Regions from separate parts of the Streptomyces sp. NPDC028419 genome, predicted to be linked through region 1. Evidence: riboswitches for the same ligand, from Rfam matches in the RefSeq annotation. Region 1 holds a riboswitch; the other holds the start of a gene.
What was found. A riboswitch is a leader RNA that binds a small molecule or an ion and turns the genes downstream of it on or off. The one in region 1 is predicted to bind glycine.
Positions count from the first base shown of each region.

Region 2: another riboswitch for glycine. It lies ahead of gcvT (glycine cleavage system aminomethyltransferase GcvT); the one in region 1 lies ahead of gcvP (aminomethyl-transferring glycine dehydrogenase).

Region 1 covers NZ_JBVHUE010000013.1:8,709-13,115, forward strand. Annotated here, with positions in the region: gene ACZ4UB_RS16960 (MerR family transcriptional regulator) at 1-212, shown strand, start outside; gene ACZ4UB_RS16965 (DNA polymerase IV) at 320-1,783, shown strand; gene ACZ4UB_RS16970 (PRC-barrel domain-containing protein) at 1,812-2,186, opposite strand; glycine riboswitch at 2,301-2,399, shown strand; gene gcvP (aminomethyl-transferring glycine dehydrogenase) at 2,596-4,407, shown strand, end outside.
Region 2 covers NZ_JBVHUE010000009.1:164,683-169,089, forward strand. Annotated here, with positions in the region: gene ACZ4UB_RS13540 (enhanced serine sensitivity protein SseB C-terminal domain-containing protein) at 1-223, opposite strand, end outside; gene ACZ4UB_RS13545 (enhanced serine sensitivity protein SseB) at 307-1,041, opposite strand; gene ACZ4UB_RS13550 (AAA family ATPase) at 1,132-1,794, opposite strand; glycine riboswitch at 2,080-2,180, shown strand; gene gcvT (glycine cleavage system aminomethyltransferase GcvT) at 2,370-3,485, shown strand; gene gcvH (glycine cleavage system protein GcvH) at 3,568-3,951, shown strand; gene glyA (serine hydroxymethyltransferase) at 3,966-4,407, shown strand, end outside.

The sequences.
Region 1 (4,407 bases):
GCGCGACCGTCTACGAGTGCACCTCTCCGGACGAGGTCGTGGGCCTGCTCCAGGGCGGGCAGGGGATCTTCGGGATCGCCGTCGGAGTGGTGTGGCGGGACGTGGAGAAGGCGCTGTCGCAGCTGCACGGGGAGCGCGTGGAGACGGGCGAGACGCTGGTCGGGCACAACCCGGCCGACGAGCTGGCCGCGCGCCGCAACCGGGCGGGCTGAGGCCCTTGAGTCGGCGGGGCCGCGGGTCGGCCCCGTCCGGGCCGCCCTCGGGGCGCGCCGGACGCGTGTCGGGGGCGTTGTCAGTGGCGTAGGGCAGCATCGGGGGCGTGAGAGCCGCGCCGACCATCCTGCATCTGGACATGGACGCCTTCTACGCCTCCGTGGAGCAGGCGGCGAAGCCGAGCCTGCGCGGGAAGGCCGTCATCGTCGGTGGGCTCGGCCCGCGCGGGGTGGTCGCGACCGCCTCCTACGAGGCGCGGCGCTTCGGGGTGCATTCGGCGATGCCCACCGCGCAGGCCCGACGGCTCTGTCCGAACGGGGCCTATCTGATTCCGCGCTTCACCCTGTACCGGGCGGTCAGCGACCTGGTGATGGCGCGGCTGCGCGCGCTGTCGCCGCTGGTGGAGCCGCTCAGCCTGGACGAGGCCTTCGTGGACCTGGAGGCGGGCGGCGCGGCCTTCGACTCCGCCGGGGCCCGGGTCACGGCCGAGCGGCTGCGGGCGGACATCCGGGCGGCGACGGGGCTCAGCGCCTCGGTGGGGCTGGCCGGGTCCAAGATGCTGGCCAAGGTGGCCTCGGAGGGTGCCAAGCCGGACGGGTTGTTGCTGATCGAGCCGGGGACCGAGCGGGAACTGCTGGCGCCCATGTCGGTGCGGACCCTGCCCGGGGTGGGGCCGGCCACCGGGGAGCACCTGCGGCGGGCCGGCATCACCACGGTGGGGGAGCTGGCCGATGCCGGCGAGGACGAGCTGGTCCGGATGACCGGGCGGGCGCACGGGGTGGCGCTGTACCGGATGGCGCTGGGCCTGGACGACCGGCCCGTGGTCGCGGAACGGGACGCGAAGTCCGTCTCGGTCGAGGACACCTTCGACGTGGACCTGCACGACCGGGTCCGGATCCGGGGCGAGGTGCAGCGGCTCGCGGAGCGGTGCGTGGGGCGGCTGCGCGCGTCGGGGCACTCGGGGCGGACGATCGTGCTCAAGGTGCGCCGCTACGACTTCTCCACGCTGACCCGGTCGGAGACCCTGCGGGGCCCGACGGACGATCCGGCGGTGGTCCGGGAGGCGGCGGCGCGGCTGCTGGAGGGGATCGACACGACGGGCGGCGTGCGGCTGCTGGGCGTGGGGGTGTCGGGGCTGGCCGACTACACGCAGGAGGACCTGTTCGCCCAGGCGGAGGCCGAGGCCGAGGCGCTGGCCCGGACGCAGGGGCCGGACGGGGGTGAGGGGGCTGACGGGGCTGACGGGGGCGCGGGGGCGCCCGTACCCGCGGAGGCGGGGGCCGGGGTCGAGGCCGCTGACGCGACCGTGGGGGAGCCCCCGCAGGAGCGGAGGTGGCCGGCGGGGACCGATGTGCGCCACGGAGAGTACGGGCCCGGTTGGGTCCAGGGCAGCGGGGTGGGGAGGGTGACCGTCCGTTTCGAGCGGCCGGGATCGCCGCCGGGCCGGGTGCGCACCTTCCGGATGGACGATCCCGACCTGGAACCGTCCGATCCGCTGCCGCTGGTGGGGGAGCCGGGCGGTGGACTTGCCGAAGTCGGTGGCGAAGGTGCCAAAGAAGGGACCGGTTGAGCGCGGACCGGTGCCGGCGGCCCCGGGCCTACGCCTCGCCGCCGGCGAGGTGGCCGAAGTCGCGGTCGCCGTGTTGGAAGTCACTCGGCAAGGTCACGTCCAGGCCGTAGTGGTGGTAGAGCTGGAGCTCCTGTTCGGGGGAGAGGTGGCGACCCACCCCGAAATCGGGGGCGTCCTTGATCAGGGCGCGTTCGAAGGGAACCCGCAGGGTGTCGCCCACCACCTCGCTCGGTTCCAGTGGGACGAACGCGTCGCGGCTGAAGAGTCCGGTCCGTACGGCGGCCCATTCCGGGACGCCCGTGGCATCGTCGAGGTAGACCTCGTCGACGGTGCCGATCTTGGTTCCATTGCGGTCGAACGCCTTGCGGCCGATCAGGCTGCGCGGATCGATGTCGGTCTGCACGGTCGCCTCCTTTTGGTCGCAACTCCTCCGTAATGACTACAAAAGTGCATTTCCGGGGAGGGGGCCACTCGAGGGAGTGCCCAGATCCTCGCTGGTAGGCTGGGGAACGGCTGCTGACCCTGTGCGGGAGAGTCCTCCGATCGAGTTCGTCGGAGGCGCCGAAGGAGCAACTCCTCCCCGGAATCTCTCAGGCAGACGTACCGCACGGACGAGGCCACTCTGGAAAGCAGGACGGGCGACGGATCGCAGTTCCGGTGCCCTTCCTCACCGACGGTGAAAGCCGGACCTCCACGGGCGATCCCCAGGAGGCCCGGTGAAGCTCTCAGGTTGAGATGACAGAGGGGGAGGCCGTCCGGGTGCCCGCGCCGTGGTACCCCTCGCAGGTCGTACGACCAGGAGGCCTCCGTACATGACCGCCAACCGCATTCCGCTCTCCCAGCTGGAGCGAGGCATCCCCTTCGAGCAGCGCCACATCGGCCCGGATGCCGAGGCGCAGGCGAAGATGCTGGCCCAGGTGGGCTACGGCTCCCTGGACGATCTGACCGCCGCCGCGGTGCCGGACGTCATCAAGAGCGCCGAGGCGCTGAACCTCCCCGGGGCCCGCACCGAGGCCGAGGTCCTCGCCGAGCTGCGTCAGCTCGCGGACCGCAACCAGGTCCTGACCCCGATGATCGGCCTCGGTTACTACGGCACCTTCACGCCGCCGGTGATCCTGCGCAACGTCATGGAGAACCCGGCCTGGTACACGGCGTACACGCCCTACCAGCCCGAGATCTCGCAGGGGCGCCTCGAAGCGCTGCTGAACTTCCAGACGGTCGTCGCCGACCTGACCGGACTGCCGACCTCCGGCGCCTCCCTGCTCGACGAGGGCACCGCCGCCGCCGAGGCCATGCAGCTCGCCCGCCGCGTGGGCAAGGTCAAGGGCGGGGTCTTCCTCATCGACGCGGACACGCTGCCGCAGACCATCGCGGTCATCGAGACGCGCGCCGAGCCCACCGGGGTCGAGGTCGTGGTCGCGGACCTGTCCGAGGGCATCCCGGCCGAGATCGCGGAGCGGGGCGTCTTCGGCGTGCTCCTCCAGTACCCGGGCGCCTCCGGTGCGGTCCGCGAGATCAAGCCGGTCATCGACCAGGCGCACGACCTCGGCGCGATCGTCACCGTCGCCGCCGACCTGCTCGCCCTGACCCTGCTCACCTCCCCGGGTGCGCTCGGCGCGGACATCGCCATCGGCACCACCCAGCGCTTCGGCGTCCCGATGGGCTTCGGCGGTCCGCACGCCGGTTACATGGCCGTCCAGGCCAAGCACGCCCGCTCGCTGCCCGGCCGCCTGGTCGGCGTCTCCGTCGACGCCGACGGCAACAAGGCCTACCGCCTGGCCCTGCAGACCCGCGAGCAGCACATCCGCCGCGAGAAGGCCACCAGCAACATCTGTACCGCGCAGGTGCTGCTCGCCGTCATGGCCGCCATGTACGCCGTCTACCACGGCCCCGACGGCCTGCGGACGATCGCCCGCCGCACCCACCGCTACGCCACCCTGCTCGCCGCGGGCCTGACGGCCGGCGGCGTGGAGCTGGTGCACGGCTCGTACTTCGACACGGTCACCGCGCGGGTGCCCGGCAAGGCCGACGGGGTCGTGGCCGCCGCCCGCGAGGCCGGGGTCAACCTCTACCGGGTCGACGCCGACCACGTCTCCGTCTCCTGCGACGAGACCACCCTGCGCGCCGACATCGACGCCGTGTGGGCCGCCTTCGGCGTCACCGCGGACATCGAGGCGCTGGACGAGGTCACCGCCGACACGCTGCCCGAGGGGCTGCTGCGCTCGGACGCCTACCTGAGCCACCCGGTCTTCCACCAGCACCGCTCCGAGACCGCGATGCTGCGCTACCTGCGCAAGCTGTCGGACAAGGACTACGCGCTGGACCGCGGCATGATCCCGCTGGGCTCCTGCACGATGAAGCTCAACGCGACCACCGAGATGGAGTCGGTGACCTGGCCCGAATTCGGCCAGCTGCACCCCTTCGCCCCGGTCGAGCAGGCCGCGGGGTACCTCACGCTCATCACCGAGCTGGAGGAACGTCTCTGCGAGGTCACCGGTTACGACAAGGTGTCCATCCAGCCCAACGCCGGCTCGCAGGGCGAGCTGGCCGGTCTGCTCGCGGTACGGGCGTACCACCGGGCGAACGGCGACGACCAGCGCACCATCTGCCTGATCCCGTCCTCC
Region 2 (4,407 bases), on a different contig from region 1:
GCTCCTGCGGGGAGGTCACGCAGGGCGCGTACCCGAGCCCCTCCACCTCCATGCCCCCGTACTGGGCGTCCGGCGAGCCGGACTGCCCCTGCCACAGCAACATCCACAGCCGACCCTCGGCCAGCCCGTGGAGCAGCTGCTCGTAGCTGTCGTAGCGCCCGGGTGTCACCTGGCGCAGCATGTGCTCGACCTGCCCGGCCGCGGCCGTGCCTGACGCACTCACCCGGTACCCCTCTTCGTCCGCCCGTCGTCCACGCGTACCCCCGGGCCACGCGTGGCCGGGCAATGCGAACAGCTTAAGCGCGACTACGGCAGGTAGAACGGGCGCACGCGCTCACGGATCCAATCGGCCACCGGGTCCTCGACCGCGTCGAGCAGGATCAACTGCACCGGCCAGGGCGGCTGGACCCGTCCCAGGGCCCGCCCCAGGGCGTCCATCGGGGCGTTGCGGTGCTCCGGCTCCCATCCCAGCAGGCGGACACCGACGTACAGCTGCGGGGCCGCGCCCTCGACGCTGGCCAGGCAGCGGTGGGCGGCGGCGACCACCCCGCTGGCCCGGAACTCCTCGGCGGCGGCGGCCAGGAAGTCCACGGGGTCCTCCTGCCAGTCCGGCTCGTACAGCCGGACCCGGCCGCCGGTGGCCATGCCGTCGAGCTCGCTGCGGCCGGCCCGGCAGAGCAGCGCCACGGCGGGCGGCGGCAGCGGGACGCCGACGGCGCCCTCCGGGTTCACCGCGATGCCGAGCTGCGGGGGCAGGCCGCGGGCGAACTCGACGGCGGGCGCGACGGCGAAGTCCATGCCCGTGCCCACACAGGCCAGGAACTGCGCCTCGGAGCTGTAGACGGGCGCGTAGGCCTCGCCGCCGATGTCCATGGTCGCCAGGGTCAGGCTCCCCGCGTCGGGGCCGCCGCCGGCGGGCAGCGGTACCCAGACGTGGCTGCGGGCCAGCGTCTCCAGGATCCGCGGTCCGGCCTGCGGGTCCCCCATCGCCGTGCCCAGGACCGCTTCGAGTTCGTTGGCCGGCCAGCCACTGCCCTGCATGCCCGTGTCTCCCCGTGTGCGTACGGTCGCGAAGGCCGCCGCGGCGCCGGTCCGCGGACCGGCGGCCCGTGGGCCCTGTCACCGGTGAGGCTAATGCGTCCCGGGCCCGGGACCGAAGCCGATCCGGGTCACCCGGGCCGCCGCCGCCCGGTCGAGCAGGACGGCGGAGGCGCAGCCCGCCGGCAGCCGGCCCGCCTCGGCCTCGCGCAGCAGCCGGGTGACCGCGCCGCGGTGCCGGGCGAAGGCGTAGGCCGACACCCCGCGCCCCCGGGCCGCCTGCCCGGCCAGCGCCTCCTCGGCGGTGGCGTCGAGCAGCACCAGGTGCAGCGCCCGGCCGCGCCGGCGGGCGGCCCCGGCCAGCAGCGCCCGTACCCAGGTCTGCGTGCCGCAGTCGTGGACGACGGCGGAGTCCCCCGAGCGCAGCACCCGCCACAGCCCCCAGTAGTGCGCGGCGCGCACCAGCGGGCGGTAGGCGGCGTACGGCAGGGCCCGGGGCATCCGGTGCTCCCAGCGCTCGCGGGCGTCCTGGGAGTCGATCCCGCCGCCCGCGACGGCCCGCTTGATGAGGGTGCTCTTGCCGCCGCCGGGCAGGCCGGACACGACGACGATGTCTCCTTCGGCGAAGCCGAGGCGGGCCGGGCCGCGGCTCGCGCTCCCCCGGCCGCGCAGGTCCCGCACGGCGGCCGCGGGGCCCGCTGCGGCGGCGGCCGCGCCGCGTGGCCGGCGCCCCGGCTGGACCGGTACGGCGCCCACCGGCGCACCCACCGGCGCACCCGCTCCCGCCACCGTCCCGGCCGCCGCTCCTGCCGTCGTCCCCGCCGTCGCGCCGAATCTGCGCACAGTGATCGCCTCCCCCGGATCGGGTCACCAGGACCCTTGCCCCCTGAGTGTAAAGAGACGGTAATGCGGCGGACATGGTTCCGGTCGGTTCGTCGGACCCGGGGCGGGCGGCGGCCCCTTCCGGGGGCCCGCACGCCCATTCGTGGCCGGGCCGTGCAATGATGTGCGCCATCTGGACCCAACTGCATAAAGGCCGCTTGAATCCGCGCGGGAGAGTCCCGGGAGTTGCTCCGCACCCCGGGCGCCGAAGGAGCAAGACCCTCCCTTGAATCTCTCAGGCCCCGTACCGCGTGGATGAGGCAGATCTGAAAAGCGAGCCGTACCGCCTTCCGGCCGGTGCGCTCCACCCAAGGTGCAAGTCGAGGAACTCGGTGCCAATCGAGGAACTCTCGGCGAACCTCTCAGGTTCCGATGACAGATGGGGAGGATCATCCTCGTCATGTCATGTCGATGCCCTGTCGATGCCCCGGGACCTGGGAGCCACACCCATGAGCACTGCCCCCCGCCTGACCGCCCTTGACGCGCTGCACCGTTCCCTCGGTGCGACGATGACCGACTTCGCGGGCTGGGACATGCCGCTGCGCTACGGCAGCGAGCGCGACGAGCACAACGCCGTGCGCACCCGGGCCGGTCTCTTCGACCTGTCCCACATGGGCGAGATCACCCTGACCGGCCCCGAGGCCGTCAAGGTCCTCGACTTCGCCCTGGTCGGCAACATCTCCACCGTCGGCGTCGGCCGCGCCCGCTACACGCACATCTGTCGCGAGGACGGCGGCATCCTCGACGACCTGATCGTCTACCGCCTCGGCGAGACGGAGTTCATGGTCGTCGCCAACGCCTCCAACGCGCAGGTCGTCCTGGACGCGATCACCGAGCGCGCCGCCGGCTTCGACGCCGAGGTCCGCGACGACCGCGACGCGTACGCCCTGCTCGCGGTCCAGGGGCCGGAGTCCCCCGACATCCTGAAGTCGCTCACCGACGCCGACCTCGACGGGCTGAAGTACTACGCCGGTCTGCCCGGCACGGTCGCCGGGGTGCCCGCGCTGATCGCGCGCACCGGCTACACCGGCGAGGACGGCTTCGAGCTGTTCGTCGCCCCCGAGCACGCCGTGGAGCTGTGGCAGGCGCTGACCAAGGCGGGCGAGGGCGTCGGCCTGATCCCCTGCGGCCTGTCCTGCCGCGACACGCTGCGCCTGGAGGCGGGCATGCCGCTGTACGGGCACGAGCTGACGACCGCGCTGACCCCCTTCGACGCGGGTCTGGGCCGGGTCGTGAAGTTCGAGAAGGAGGGCGACTTCGTCGGCCGCGCCGCCCTGGAGGCCGCCGCCGAGCGCGCCGCCTCCGCGGCCCCGCGCAAGCTCGTCGGCCTGATCGCCGAGGGCCGCCGCGTCCCGCGCGCCGGCTTCCCCGTCGTGGCCGACGGCCAGGTCATCGGCGAGGTCACCTCGGGCGCCCCGTCCCCGACGCTGGGCAAGCCGATCGCGATGGCGTACGTCGACGCGGCGCACGCCGCACCGGGCACCTCCGGCGTCGGCGTGGACATTCGCGGTACGCATGAGCCGTACGAGGTCGTCGCCCTGCCGTTCTACAAGCGTCAGAAGTGACGCTTCCCCCCATCGGGAAGCCCGCTTCACCTCGTCAGACCCCTGTCCATCAGCACTCCCCCGCATCCAGGAGAATCAGGTCATGAGCAACCCCCAGCAGCTGCGTTACAGCAAGGAGCACGAGTGGCTGTCGGACGCCGTGGACGGCGTCGCGACGGTCGGCATCACGGAGTTCGCGGCCAACGCGCTCGGTGACGTCGTCTACGCACAGCTGCCCGCCGTGGGCGACATCGTGACCGCGGGCGAGACCTGCGGCGAGCTGGAGTCGACCAAGTCGGTCAGCGACCTGTACTCCCCGGTCTCGGGCGAGGTCGTCGACGCGAACCAGGAAGTCGTGGACGACCCGGCGCTCGTCAACACCGCTCCCTTCGAGGGTGGCTGGCTGTTCAAGGTGCGCCTCACGGGCGAGCCGGACGACCTGCTCAGCGCGGAGCAGTACGCCGAGCTCACCCACTCCGACAACTGACCCAGGGGATCCTGATGTCTGTTCTCAACACCCCTCTGCACGAGCTCGACCCGGACGTCGCCGCCGCCGTCGACGCCGAACTCGTGCGCCAGCAGTCCACCCTGGAAATGATCGCGTCGGAGAACTTCGCTCCGGTCGCCGTCATGGAGGCCCAGGGCTCGGTCCTGACCAACAAGTACGCCGAGGGCTACCCCGGTCGCCGTTACTACGGCGGCTGCGAGCACGTCGACGTGGTCGAGCAGATCGCGATCGACCGCATCAAGGCGCTCTTCGGCGCCGAGGCCGCGAACGTGCAGCCGCACTCGGGTGCGCAGGCGAACGCGGCCGCGATGTTCGCGCTGCTGAAGCCGGGCGACACGATCATGGGCCTGAACCTGGCCCACGGCGGTCACCTGACCCACGGCATGAAGATCAACTTCTCCGGCAAGCTCTACAACGTGGTCCCGTACCACGTCG